Regions from separate parts of the Clostridium perfringens genome, predicted to be linked through region 2. Evidence: riboswitches for the same ligand, from Rfam matches in the RefSeq annotation. Region 2 holds a riboswitch; each other region holds the start of a gene.

Region 1 (3,611 bases), 140 kb from region 2:
GAATGTTCAAGGAAAAATAAGAGGAACTAAAAAGATGGTAAAGGCTATGATTGAACAATTTGATTCAATCCCTAAAAAAGAAGGAGAGCCTATTATATTAGTTGAACTTGAAAATGAGGACATTTACTTACCTATAAAGGAATATTTAGAAAATAATAATATTGAATATTTAAAACTTCCTCTAGGATGTTCAGTAGCAATTCATTCTGGTCCTAAAGTTTGTGCATTATTTTATGTAGAAGAATATTAAAAGAAACTCCTAAGGGAGTTTCTTTTTTTTACATAAATTTTCTTACTTAAAGAAATAATAATTTTGACTAAAAAAATAGGAGGACTAAAAATGAAATTAAAAAAAACGTTTAAAGTTTTGGCTTTGCTTTTAGGAGTAACTTCAATAATTGCTGGGTGTGGTGCAAACAATTCATCAGCTTTAAAAAAAGTAGATGTTATAGAAAAACAAGTTTATAATTTTGCTTTAGTAAAAGATGACTTTTCTAATGAGGAAAATTATTTTACTGACTTAGCTGTAGATGGATTAGAGAGAATAAAAAAAGAATATGGTGCTAGAATAGAAGTTTTTGATACTAATTCATCAGAGGATTATGAGAAGAGACTTAGAGAAGCAGCTCAAAATAATGACTTAACTTTTGCTTCAGCCTTTAAATTTCTAGAGAGTTTAAATAATGTGGCTAAAGATTATCCAGATAAAAACTTTGCTATAGTAGATACTGTATCAGACCTTCCAAATGTAAAATCTATAGATTTTAAGGATGAAGAAGGTGCATTTCTAATGGGAATAATAGCTGGTAATACTACTAAAACAAACAAGGTAGGTTTTATAGGTGCAATAAAGGAAGAATTAATAGAAACATTTTTATCAGGATTTATGGCTGGACTAAAGGTTTCAAATGAGGAAGCCTATAAAAATATAAGAAAAGGAAATTTAGTTCAGTACATAGGAAACTTTAATGATCAAAAGAAAGCAAATGATATAGCTAAAAAAATGTATGATGAAGGGGCAGATATAATATTTGAATCAGCAGGAGAAGCTGGAAAAGGACTTTTTAAAGCTGCTAAGGAAAAAGGAAAGTATGCTATTGGAGCTGATATTGATTGGGCAGAAAGATTTCCAGAGTATGCTGATGTTATATTATCATCAATGATAAAGAATCTAGATGATGCAGTATATACTACAGCAAAAGAAGTTATAAATAGTGATTTTAAAGCTGGCCCAAAGAATAAAATGGAAATAGGGCTTAAGGATAATGGAATTGAGATAGCTAAGACAACAAGCAATTTAGTTTCTAAAGAAGTTTTAGATAAAGTAGAACAATATAGAACTTCTATTATACAGGGAGAATTTAATGTGCCAAAGACCTTAGATGAGGTTGAAAATTTTAATATTAAGTAAAAGCAATATAAATATGAAGGTTGACAAAAGGTATATAAGTGTGTAATTATAAAGTGAAAATAAAATAAGAGCATTAGGTGCTTAGTAACTTAATAGGGAAAGTTAAAAACTGCAGCCCCCGCTACTGTTGATAAGGACGAGAACAAAAAGCCACTGTGATAAATAGTCATGGAAAGGATTGTTTTAGGATGATTTATTAGCCAGGAGACCTGCCTAGTATGCTATTCTTATTGTTTCGGAGGGAAGCATTATATAAGTTTAAAAGTATGTAAATTATTTTAACTGGTGGGGATAGTTATCCGTACCAGTTTTTTATTTTGAAAAAATATTTACAGAAAGAATGAGTATAAGCTTTTCTAAAGATTAATTAGAAATAGAGATTTCTAATTAAAAATTTTAACTCTATTTAATTAAGGATCAATTATTCTAAGGTTATACAAAGATATTATGTTTTAGTATAATTATGAAAAATTGAAATTATAATTTATGTTTTGTTGGGTATGAAATTTTATTTAATATTAAAAGTATAACTTACTAGTTAATAGATGCCTTATAATGTAGAGAGAAGGAAAATAATATTAATTAGGAGGGTAAAATAATTATGAATTTTACTAAGGAAAAAAAGAGATTAGATGTTAAGAGTTTGTGTTTTTCAGCTATACTTATAGCAATAAGTGTTATATTAGCTAACTTCCCTATATTCTCTAGTATAGCATTAGATTCAATGCCAGCTTTTGTTGGGGGAATAATAATATCACCTGTAGTTGGAGGAATAATAGGACTTTTAGCTCATTTATTTGTAGCTTTAAGAACAGGATTTCCTTTAAGTTTACCAGTACATATTTTAGTAGCATTAGAAATGTTTGTTGTTGTATACATAACATCAATAATATTTAACAGAGGAAAAGTAATTTTAGCAGGAATTGTTGGTACTCTTTTAAATGGAATAGGATTTACTTTTATAACAGGAGTATTTATGTATTTTGTTTTAGGAGGAATGAATCCTGTAGACTTTTTAAAACTTTTAGGATTACCACTTACTTTAGCAAGCTTAGTTAATATAGTTATAGCATTTATAGTAAGTAAGGGATTAAAAAATGCAAATATACAAGTTTAGAGACTTAACTGTATTAGAAAATGAAAAAAATAAACTAGTAATAGCTTGCGATAGTTGTGGTGGAATTGGTGAAAATGAAGGAGACTTTGTAAAAGCCGAAAATGAGATTGTATCATATTTCTCAGCTAGAGTATGTCTTTTTGAGCTTTTAGCTTTTAGGGCAAAACCATTAGTAATAGTTAATAACTTGGGTATGTCTATGAATAATGGAGGAGAAAAAATAATACAAGGAATCAATAGAGCCATAAAAGAGTATAATGCTGAGGACTTTTTCTATGAAAAATCCAATTTATCAGAGTGTGTAACAGGAAGCACAGAGGATAACTTTAAAACTATTCAAACCTTTTTGGGATTAACTATAATAGGAGAAAAAGAAGAAAACTTAAAGGTTAATTTTGAAAAGGGAGATTCCATTTGTTTATTAGGAATACCTAAAGTTGGACAAGAAGTTTTAGAGGATATAAATAATAATATTGGAGAAATCGTTACTTTTAAAGACTTTAAGATTTTAATGGATAATAAGGATGTTAAAGATATATTACCTATTGGATCAAAGGGGATTATTCATGAAATAAGTGAATTAGAAAAGAGTAATAAAATAAGGATAAACTTATCCTATGAAGGTGATTATTTAAGAAAATCAGCAGGACCTGCTACAGCTTTATTATTTATTTTAAGAAATAATTCTTTAGAAGATATAAAGAGAAAAATAAAAACTCCTATAATAAAAATAGGAAATATTATTTAAATTAAATATAAAAATAGTAAGGGCATTTATCAAAGCTTAATAAAACTTAAAAAATATTCTTAAAATCATTAGATTTTCCTAAGAAGTTTTGTAAGTTTTATTAAAAATTATTTTGGTATATGCCTTTCTTTTATAATTAGCTAAAATTTTAAATTATTGAAAAATAATTTTATTTGATGGATAATTATATAAGAAAGGTTAAAAGATAAAAGTAATAGGTTAGAATTAGATAATTTTAGGTGATATATATATGTTAATGGATTTTAATTTGAATTTAACCCAAGAGCAAAAGCTTATTATGACCCAGCAAATGCAACTTTCAATAAAACTTTTGC
Region 2 (3,611 bases):
GGTTAAATGTTTTCTTAGCAATCTCTCTTCCTCTTGGAACAAAAATTGTTATTCTAACTCCCTTATCCTTAGGAAGTACACTTAAGACTTCTTTTTTTATCATTTCTCTAGGTACTGGATTTATGGCAGGTTGTCCTTTTTCTACAAAAAGACCCTCTTTAGTTACTACTCCAACGCCTTCTCCTCCACATAGTTCAAAGCCTTCTTCAATTTCTTCTGCCTTTGCAAAGATTTCAAGACCTGAGGTAGCATCTATGTCATCTCCCCCATCTTTTACTATGGAGCAAGATATTGAATTTTTTTCGACCTGTATATCTTGTATTTCTAAATTAAGTTTTATATTTTTAGGAGTATCTATTTCTATAACACTTATGTCTTTTTTATTAAAAAGCATATAAGTGGCGGCTTTAGCAGCAGCTGCTGCACAAGACCCTGTAGTGTATCCACATCTAAGTTTCTTTCCACCGCTTTCTATATACATATCAAACATTTAGATTACCTTCTTTATTACATATCTCTTTTATAATTCATATAAAGTAATGCATTTATTATAGCTGCTGCTACTGTACTTCCACCTTTTCTTCCCTTAACTCTTATATAAGGAATTCCAAGTTCATCTAAATCTTCTTTACTCTCACTAGCCCCTACAAAACCAACTGGAACTGCTACTATAAGCTTTGGATTAGCTTTTCCTTCCTTAATAAGTTCTCTAAGTTTAAATAAGGCAGTTGGAGCGTTTCCAAAAACAAATATATCTACATTTTCCTTTGCTGCAAGTTCAACTCCTGCCATTGATCTAGTTATTTCTTTTTCTTTAGCTAATTTAAATACCTCTTCTAATCCAACATAGCATTCAACTGATGCATTTAATTCTTTTAATGCTCTTTTGTTCATTCCTGATAAAGCCATTGTTGTATCAGTATATATTTTAGCTCCATTCTTTAATGCAGAAACTCCTGCCTCTATAGCACCTTCACTTATTTCTATTAAATCTTGATATTCAAAATCCGCAGTAGTATGTATAACTCTTTTTACTATTTGTAATTCCTCTTCTGAAAAATTATGTTCATGCATTTCAGAACCTATAATTTCAAAACTTCTTTTTTCAATTCCCATAGGGCTTTTCATGTAATCCATTATTTCATTTCCCTTCTATGTTTCTTCTTTTTAGTTTCTCCAAGTCCTTTATATGTACCATTAATAACATCATTAATTCTATCTATGTATAAATTTCCAAACTCTTCGTATTCTCCTAAGCCTTTTAAAATAACATTAGCCTTTATTCCTTCACTTTCAAATCTGCTCTTCCATGAATCTTCTTCATCTGAAGCCATATCATTTTTAGCATGATCTCCAGCTACAACCATTAAAGGAATTATTGTTATTTCTTTTATATCTTTCTTCTTAGCTTTCTTTAAGACATTTGAAAAATTAGGATACCCTTCTACAGTTCCTACAAAAACATCTTCATAGTCCTTATCTATTAAAACAGATTGTAAACATCCATAAACAGCATTTGATGGATGAGCACTACCATGTCCAACAAATACACATGGAGAATTCTTTTCTATTAAATCTTTCATTGTATCTACGAAATATGAATAATCATCTGGACCTGATTCAAAACCTTCATAATGGAATATTGGTCTTCCTATTTCTATCTTTTTAAAGCATGGTTCATATTCCTTTACCATATGCTTTATATAATCAAACTCTTCTCCTGGAATAATATGAAGTGGTTGAACTATAACTTCCTCATATCCTTCCTCTCCTAATTTCTTTAAAGCATCCTCTGGAAATAATACTTCCATGTTATGTTTTTCTTTAAGTTTTCTTACTATCATATGTGATGTAAAACTTCTAAAAACATCATATTCTTTAAAGTTTTCCTGTATTGAATCTTCTATTTTCTTTATAGAATTATTTAATGCGTCTAAATGACTTGTTCCAAAACTTACTACTAATATAGCTTTTTTCATATTTCACCTCTAAAATTTAAAAATAAAAAGCATCTGTGCTACAAAGAACAGATGCTTACAAATCAAAGTAATTATTCCTCAAAATTATGAACAAATAAGTACTAATCTCTTCCCTCCGAAGCTTAGTTCATGATCTTTAGGCAGGTATCCTGACTTAAGGCTTATCCTCATTTCTCCCTTCCCAATTTATATAATCAGTGGTCAAATAGAAACTTGTATCCTATCACAGTAGCGGGGGCTGTAGTGGACTTTAACCACTTTCCCTTTTAATTAAAATCAAACCTAAAAATATAAAATATTATTTTTTTTAATTATAATATATAATCTTAATTATTTCAATATAGGGTAAATTTCTTATTTTTTATATTTGTAGTATAATTAAGTTGTTAATTTTTTCTTACCATATTTTAAATCTTTAAAGGTTAAATTTGTGTTACATTTGACTTTTATGTTATAATTCAGTAATATATGATGAAATACACTTAAGTTGTGGACAGTTTAACTAAAGGAGTGTAGTTTATGCAAAAAAGAATTTTGTCAGCATTAATTGCTATGGCAATTAGTATTTCAGCTACTCATGTAGTTTTTGCTGATACAGTAAATGATAAGAAATCTACTATACAGGAGAATAAAGTAAAATATTCACAATTAGATAATGAAGTTATTTCACTTAACTCTCAAGTGTCAAAACTTAATAATGAAATTGAAGATTTAAATGCTAAGTTAGAAGATAATAAGGCTAAAATGAAAGATACAGAAGAGAATTTAAAAGAGACAGAAAGCAAAGTAAGCACTTTAAAAACTGAAATAGATGAAAAACAATCTGTTTTAGGAAAAAGAATGCGTGCTATGTATAAAAGTAAGGATTCTATGAATCCCGTAGTTTTCTTGCTTAAGTCTGAAGACTTATCAGATTTAATAACAAGAATAGACGCTTTAGCAAGGGTTACAGCTTTAGATAAAAATCTTATACAAAGTTTAGATGAGCAAAAAGATTCTCTTAATAGTGATATTAAAAAGTTAGAGAGAGATAAAGCTGAACTTAAAGAATTGAAAGCTTCAACTGAGGAATCTCTTAAAACCTTAGATAGTAAAAAAATTGAAGAACAAAAGAAAATTGATGAATTAAATAAACAAAAAGAGGCTGTTTTAGAAGTAATTAAAGAAAATGAAATGTCTTTAATATCTCATTCAGTTTCAGTTATAAATTCAAGTTCATCAATTAATGAACTTGAAAGTGCAGTAAGCACATTGAATCAATTAATACCACAACTTAACATTGATTCTGTAAAAGAGGCAGCTAACAATTCTGTACAAGCTGCTAAAAATAAAATTGAATCATTAAAAGCTGAAGAAGCTAAAAAAGCAGAGGAAGCTGCTAAAAATAATGCTGCAAACTCTTCAAATACTACTAGCAGTAATAATAGTTCTAGCCAACCTAGTAGCGATGGCAAGTATAAGAAAACACTTTCTATGGAAGCCACTGCATATAGTGGTGGAACCTTAACAGCTATGGGACTTAAACCTGTAAGAGATCCAGGTGGAATAAGTACAATAGCAGTTGATCCTAGTGTAATTCCTTTAGGATCAAAAGTGTACATCCCTGGTTATGGTTATGCTATAGCATCAGAT
Region 3 (3,611 bases), 150 kb from region 2:
GCAGCAGAGGTTATTTTTAATATAGTAAGAGGAATAAAACCTAAAAAGGCCCTTATAGTAGCACCAACCTTTTCAGAGTATGAGGATGCTTTAAATTCTGTTGAGTGTGAAGTTAACCATTATATATTAAAAGATAATTATTCAGTAGATAATGGATTTTTAGAAGAAATCAAGGAAGAATTAGATATTATATTTTTATGCAATCCCAATAATCCTACAGGTGCTTTAATAGAAAAAGATTTTTCATTAAAAGTATTGGAAAAAGCAAAAAAAATGAATATTACAGTTGTTTTTGATGAATCTTTCTTAGACTTTGTTGAAGATAATTATAGATACTCTCTTATTAAAGAACTTGATAATTTCCAAAATTTAATTATAGTAAAATCTTTAACTAAATTATTTGCCTTTCCTGGAATAAGATTAGGTTATGGATTAAGTTCTAATAATAATTTTATAGAAAAAATAAATTCAGTAGGAACTCCTTGGAGTGTAAATACCGTAGCAGACTATGCAGGAAGAGAAGCATTAAAAGATGTTAAGTATATTAAAAACAGCGTAGCTTACATAAAAAAAGAAAATGAATTTTTATATAATGGCCTAGAAAATTTTAAAGATATTACTACTTTTAAAGGTGCAGTAAATTTTATATTTTTTAAATTGAATAAAAATATAAATTTAAGAGAAGAATTAATTAGAAGAGGTATTATAATAAGAAGTTGTAGTAATTATATTGGCTTAGACCATAGCTTCTATAGGGTGGCAGTTAGAACAAGGGAAGAAAACAAAAAGCTTTTAGAAGAACTTTCAAAGGTTTTAAAATAAGCCTTATACTATTACTTTTATTATTAATAGGTTTTATATTAAATTAAGAAGTTTGACAATGATAAAATATAATAATATAATCAAGTTGATTAACTAATAATTGGTGTGATTTTCGCTTAATAGGGAATGAAGTTAAAGTCTTCAACTACCTCAGTAACCGTGAAGCAGACAAAATCTCAATATGTCACTGCATTTTTTGTGTGGGAAGACGAGATGGAGGAAGAAGCAAAGTCGGGATACCTGCCTTTTATTTAAGTACTATTATCTTCTGAGGGTAGGATAATAGGGTGCGTATGATTTAAATATGCTTAACATACCTTCTTAAAATGGTATGTTTTTTTATTTTATACGTATTAATTTAAGCCTCAAATATTTTAATTGTTAAGTTTTATGAAAGAGAAATTTGATTTATGATGATTTAAGCTTAATTTAGGAAAGTTCAGATTTGCTTTTATAGATTGTAAGGGATGCTTAGCAATATTAAAAAAATACATATTAAAATCATTAAATAAAATCAAATAGGAATCCTTCATATAACTTAAGAATTTATAAAGGTGAAAGTGGAGGAAGAATATGAGAAACTTTAAAAAAGTAATTTCTTTAGTAATGATAACCATGATGGCATTACTTATGTTTACTGGATGTGGAAGTAAAACAGTAACAATGAAAGATATGGAAGGAACTGAATTTACAGTACCTAAAAAGATTGAAAGAATAATATCAACAGCTCCATCTAATACAGAGATATTAGTAGGTTTAGGACTAGGTGATAAAATAGTTGGTGTTGATAAATATTCGGCAGATGTAAAAGGATTAAATCCTGATATTCCTAAAATAGACTTTAGAAATCCAGATGCAGAGACTATAGTAGCTCTTAAGCCAGATGTGATAATAGCTTCAGGGCACAATAGAACAGGAAAAGAAGATCCATTTAAGGCTTTAAAGGATGCAGGAATACCTGTAGTTTATATTCCAACTAGTGATAGTATAGATGGAATATATGAAGATATCAATTTCTTAGCTAAGTTAACTGGAACAGAAGCTGAAGGAAAGAAAATGGTTGATTCAATGAAAAGTGAAGTAGATAAAATAAAAGCTATAGGTGAAACTATAAAAGATAAGAAAACTGTTTACTTTGAAATTGGATCAGGTTCAAAACTTTATAGCTTTGGAAGTGATACTTTCTTAAATAACTTATTAACTATAATTGGAGCAGAAAACATATTTGGTAATGAAAAGGGTTGGATTTCTCCAAGTGAAGAAGCTGTTATAAAAGCAAACCCAGATGTAATTTTAACAAATGAAAGTTATATTGAAAATGCTACAGATTTAATTGCTAAACGTCCAGGTTGGAATACAATAACTGCTGTTAAGGATAATAAAATATTCTTAGTAGACAATAATGCATCATCACGTGGAAGTCAATACGTGGTAAATGTATTAAAACAAATGGCAAAGGATATTTATCCAGAACAATATGCAGGAATCTAAAAAAAGAAAACTACTAATATTACTAGCTATTCCATTAGTAATATTAGTACTCTGTATTGGAACTTCCATAGGAAGTTCCAATATTAATATATGGGATACTATTTCTATAGTTGGGAATAAAATTTTTAATATTCCTCTTAGAACTGGTATAAAACCAGAGGACGTAGCAATTATTTGGGTAATTAGATTACCAAGGGTATTATTAGCTTTTGGAGTTGGAGCTTCTCTTGCAGTTAGTGGAGCCATAATTCAATCTATATTAAAGAATCCATTAGCATCACCATATACTCTAGGAGTTTCATCAGGAGCTTCCCTAGGAGTTGGAATATACATAGTTCTTGGAATTTCAATTCCTGTAATAGGAAATTTAGCTATGCCTATTATAGGATTTTTATGTGGAGTTTTAACTGTTTTTGCTGTTATTATCTTTTCTAATAAAGTTGATAGAGGGCTTTCAAATAATACAGTAATATTAGCTGGTATGGTGTTATCACTTTTTACTAGTGCAATGTTAACAACTGTAACATCTATATGCAGTGAAGATTTAAAGGCTATTACAATGTGGCAAATGGGATCATTTGCTATGAAGAGTTGGTCATATGTTTTGGCTGGAATTCCATTTTTAATAATTGGAATTTTTATGGCTGTAAGATATACAAGGGAAATGGACATCTTAAGCTTTGGAGAAGATGGAGCAAAGGCAATAGGAGTTGAAACTAAAAAGGTGAAAAAGACACTACTTGTTTCAGTGGCAATTTTAACTGGAAGTGCCGTAGCTTTAAGTGGTGTTATAGGATTTATTGATCTTATTACTCCTCATATAGTTAGAAAAATATTTGGAGCTAGTCATAAGATAGTAATTCCAATGTGTATTATACTTGGAGGAACTTTAATGGTATTAACAGATTTAGTTTCAAGGACATTAATTGCCCCATCAGAATTACCAGTTGGAGCAATTACGGCATTAATTGGAGCACCATTTTTTGCATATCTATACTTTGGAAAAAGAAGTAGGTGATATTTTGCTAGAAGTTAAAAATTTATGTTGTGGATATGATGGTAATGAGGTTATACATAATTTATCTTTTAACATAAACAGAGGAGAAAACATATCTATAATAGGACCAAATGGGTGTGGTAAATCTACAGTCTTAAAAGCCTTAGCTAATTTAATAGAATACAAAGGTGAAATAAAGCTAGATGGGGTAGAAATTAGAAATATAAAAAGAAAAGATTTAGCTAAAAAAGTTGCATTGATGAGTCAAAATTCTGAAGTGTATTTTTCTTATACTGTTTTT
Region 4 (3,611 bases), 1.4 Mb from region 2:
AATAAACTTTCTATTTCTCCACTAGCTGGTTCAAATAATGGTGAGAACCATGGTTCATAGTTTTCATCAATTTGTGTTATTGCTTCTTCTGCTTGATCATCAGATCCACCAAACTCTCCATTTTTAGCTACAAAGAAAGGTATTATTGTAATAAATACAACTAATAATAGTAATATCACATTAGTTAACACTCTTTTATTTTTCATTATTTTACCCCCTTTGAAAAAATGTTAAGTTCCATTAAATCTTCTTTTGCATAATTTTCTATTGTATTAAAGATTATGACTGTTAATATTCCTTCACTTATAGCTAGAGGAACTTGAGTAACAGCAAATATACCCATGAATTTCATAACTGATGCCATAACTCCTCCAACCTCTGCTGGGAAGGCTAGTCCTAATTGAACTGAAGTAACCATGTAAGTTGCTAAATCTCCAAGAGCAGATGCTAAAAATACACCTAACCATGTTGGTCCATTAAGTTTTTTTACTAATTTATAAAGTCCGTATGATACTAAAGGCCCAACTACAGCCATTGAAAAAGTATTAGCTCCAAGAGTAGTAAGACCACCATGAGCTAAAAGTAATGCTTGGAATAAAAGTACGATAAGTCCTAAAACTGATGCTGCTGTAGGTCCAAATAATATTGCCGCAAGACCAACCCCTGTAGGATGTGAGCAACTACCTGTAACTGATGGAAGCTTTAATGCTGAAAGAACAAAAGCATAAGCTCCTGCCATAGCTAACAAAATCTTTAGTCTTGGATTATTTCCAACCTTGTTTTTAATAGAGAATAATCCTAATACTATAAATGGTATAGTTATAACTCCCCATGCTATACACCATTTAGGTTGTAAAAATCCTTCCATGATATGCATAGCTGAAACACTTCTTGGTATTAATAAGAACATTAATAAAAATCCTATAAATACTTGATTCTTTTTTGACATAATAATTCTACTCCTTAAATTATATTTTTATTTTGTATTCCCATTTATCATCTTTTTATTTTAAGATAAAATTTGATTTAACTATTTCTGCATCAAATAAAACAATATGTACTAAAAATATTTCCCTTTATAACACTTAATCTAAATATGAATAACTTTAATTTCTAGTTAAATCAGAACTTTAGTCTTAGAAATAAAAAACCCCTAGACATTGCGTCTAGAGGTTATAAAAATTCTAAAAAAATATAACTTACCAAAGCACAACACCTCCTATTTCCCGTAGGATCTTGATGTTTTAAAAATAGGCAGGTCTTCTGGCTTAAGTATCATCACTTTTTGTGGCCTTCCCAAAATATTATATTCCAGTGGCTTAAAGTACAAAAAGCTCCTCTATTACAGCGGCGGGACCGCGTGGGATTTAAACCCAACTTCCCTTTTAATATATAGTTACAAATGTAACTATTTAACCTATTTCTAAATATTTAATTTTACAATACTTTAACATTATATAGCATATGCATTGCATTTACAATTAAACTCTATAGATTTCTTTAGAAAATATGCTATATATAAGGCTTTCGGTAATTTTTAAACATATAATTCCTGTTCATATATTATTATAAAATATTAATTATTAAGAAACTTATCTGTTTATCATATAAATTTAATGAACTTATCTTAAATTAATCTGACTCTAATAATATTTTAAAAAAATTTTTATTAAGTTATGTTTTAAATTAAAAGGAATCATATTAGATACAAATAATCATTTTAAAATACTACTCTTTAAAATTCTTAGTATTTTAAATTTGATTTTAAGCATCTTTATGATTCCTAAAAAATTATAAATCTAATTTATCCTTATTGAATTATCTTAATTTAGTATTCTATGATTTATAAAGCTTATCTCATATTCATCAATAGAGCCATCTTTATTTAAATCAAGAGAAGTGTTAGTAGTACTTCCAATGTTTTTAGATACCATTGCTAAGTCTCCTATATCAATCTTTCCATTGCCATTAAAGTCTCCTGTACTTTCTTCTATTAATAAAGAGTTAAATCTTGCTATTGCACCCTCTAAAGATTCCTTAGATGAATTTATTTCTTCTTCAGTAGAATCTTCCTTGTTAAATACTTCTTCAGCCTTATTAATTTCAACTGCTAATCCATCCTTAGCGCCTTTATGGTATTCACCAACATTAAATCCTTCTACAGATTCCTCTAGTAAAGATTTACCTTGATTTATTAATTCACCTAAATTTGTTTTATCAACCTCTGGTGTTTCCTTTACTAAAGCTTTTATTGAAGCATCTAAATCAATTACTATTTGATTTATTTGATCTTGAGTGTAATCAGCTTTATTTTTGTTAGCTTCATTAGCAACTTCTAACACTTCACTAAATAAAGCCCATGACTCAGCTGTATATTCTTCTTCAACTAAAGAGTTTCCTAAAGTTAAAACTTTATTGAAATCTTCAAAGTCAGTTGCCCTTAAAGCTAATCTTTCTTCTGCCTTATTTAGATTTTCTAAAGCCTTATCTATTTTCTTTTGAGATGAATTAGAATCATCTAAAATACTCTTAGCTTCATTTAATGCTTCTTTTAAAGTTTCAAAGCTACTTAAAGTGTATTCATCTCCACTTAAATTTATAAGCTCATCATATTTTGCCTTTAAAGAATCATTTACTGGGAATTCAAACTCTTGGTTTAAAGTTATTATTTCATAAATATTTGGTGCAACATCTGTCCATTCAATTTTTATCTCATATATATTATTGTAATCACGATTAATAAATTCATTTAAACTATTGCTTAATGTTCCTAATTGAACCCATTGATCAGTTACATTTTCACTGCCATCACCAACTCTAGCCATAACCTTAGCATTTGAAATTGAACTTCCACTTTGAACTATTGTAACCTTTCTAACATCTGTTTTTTCTGATAAACGATAAGTTATACTTCCTTCAGAAATCTCACCATTATTAGTATTAGGCTTATATGAAGTTGTTAAATTTCCATCTCTTAAATTACTTGGAGCAAAGCCTCTTTCCTCAATTGGATTTGAAATATAAGTTGGATCATTAACTGTAGGGATATATTCTCCATTGTTTATCATAAGTTCATTTATAACTGTCCAACGATGTCTATATGGTGCAGTAAATAGTATTCTTACATATCTAGCCTTTTGATTTAAATTATCTCCTTCAACATAAGCACTATCTATTGGAACTATTCCACCTGATTGGTTTCCATGTTTATATCCATTTTTTAATGGTGTAGAGAACATATCATCTACTCCATTTTCTACTCCATCTCCAATTGTAATAGCGTCTGTCCAAGTTTCTCCATCTAAAGATAATTGAATTTTACCATCTCTTACATGGTCAACTTCAGTATCTAATACAACATATTTTAAATTATCCACAAGAATTTCTTGTCCTAAATCATAGACTATAGTATCACCTGTACTAGGTGCACCTAAGAATTTAACTCTTGTTTTTAAATCTCCATCTACAGCTTTTTTAGCTCCATCATCTCCAACATAAGCATCTACTAATGATGGTTTATAAACTTCATTTGAATTAACTTCAAACTTAGTTAAATTAAAATTAACAGCTTCATTACTTGTATTAATTAGCCTTACGTATCTGCCATCTTC

The links. Region 2 has a riboswitch for cobalamin ahead of I6G60_RS09290 (sirohydrochlorin cobaltochelatase). Riboswitches for the same ligand answer to the same signal wherever they lie in the genome.
Positions count from the first base shown of each region.
Region 1: another riboswitch for cobalamin. It lies ahead of I6G60_RS08835 (ECF transporter S component); the one in region 2 lies ahead of I6G60_RS09290 (sirohydrochlorin cobaltochelatase).
Region 3: another riboswitch for cobalamin. It lies ahead of I6G60_RS10005 (ABC transporter substrate-binding protein); the one in region 2 lies ahead of I6G60_RS09290 (sirohydrochlorin cobaltochelatase).
Region 4: another riboswitch for cobalamin. It lies ahead of I6G60_RS00595 (energy-coupling factor ABC transporter permease); the one in region 2 lies ahead of I6G60_RS09290 (sirohydrochlorin cobaltochelatase).

Region 1 covers NZ_CP065681.1:1,820,006-1,823,616, forward strand. Annotated here, with positions in the region: gene I6G60_RS08825 (DegV family protein) at 1-250, shown strand, start outside; gene I6G60_RS08830 (BMP family lipoprotein) at 341-1,411, shown strand; cobalamin riboswitch at 1,470-1,642, shown strand; gene I6G60_RS08835 (ECF transporter S component) at 2,013-2,528, shown strand; gene I6G60_RS08840 (hypothetical protein) at 2,509-3,276, shown strand; gene rpoN (RNA polymerase factor sigma-54) at 3,527-3,611, shown strand, end outside.
Region 2 covers NZ_CP065681.1:1,955,360-1,958,970, reverse strand. Annotated here, with positions in the region: gene cbiD (cobalt-precorrin-5B (C(1))-methyltransferase CbiD) at 1-490, opposite strand, end outside; gene I6G60_RS09295 (precorrin-8X methylmutase) at 508-1,137, opposite strand; gene I6G60_RS09290 (sirohydrochlorin cobaltochelatase) at 1,137-1,979, opposite strand; cobalamin riboswitch at 2,102-2,280, opposite strand; gene I6G60_RS09285 (3D domain-containing protein) at 2,499-3,611, shown strand, end outside.
Region 3 covers NZ_CP065681.1:2,107,169-2,110,779, reverse strand. Annotated here, with positions in the region: gene cobD (threonine-phosphate decarboxylase CobD) at 1-822, shown strand, start outside; cobalamin riboswitch at 907-1,084, shown strand; gene I6G60_RS10005 (ABC transporter substrate-binding protein) at 1,396-2,313, shown strand; gene I6G60_RS10000 (FecCD family ABC transporter permease) at 2,300-3,331, shown strand; gene I6G60_RS09995 (ABC transporter ATP-binding protein) at 3,336-3,611, shown strand, end outside.
Region 4 covers NZ_CP065681.1:70,161-73,771, forward strand. Annotated here, with positions in the region: gene I6G60_RS00590 (energy-coupling factor ABC transporter substrate-binding protein) at 1-206, opposite strand, end outside; gene I6G60_RS00595 (energy-coupling factor ABC transporter permease) at 206-949, opposite strand; cobalamin riboswitch at 1,237-1,436, opposite strand; gene nagH (hyaluronoglucosaminidase) at 1,824-3,611, opposite strand, start outside.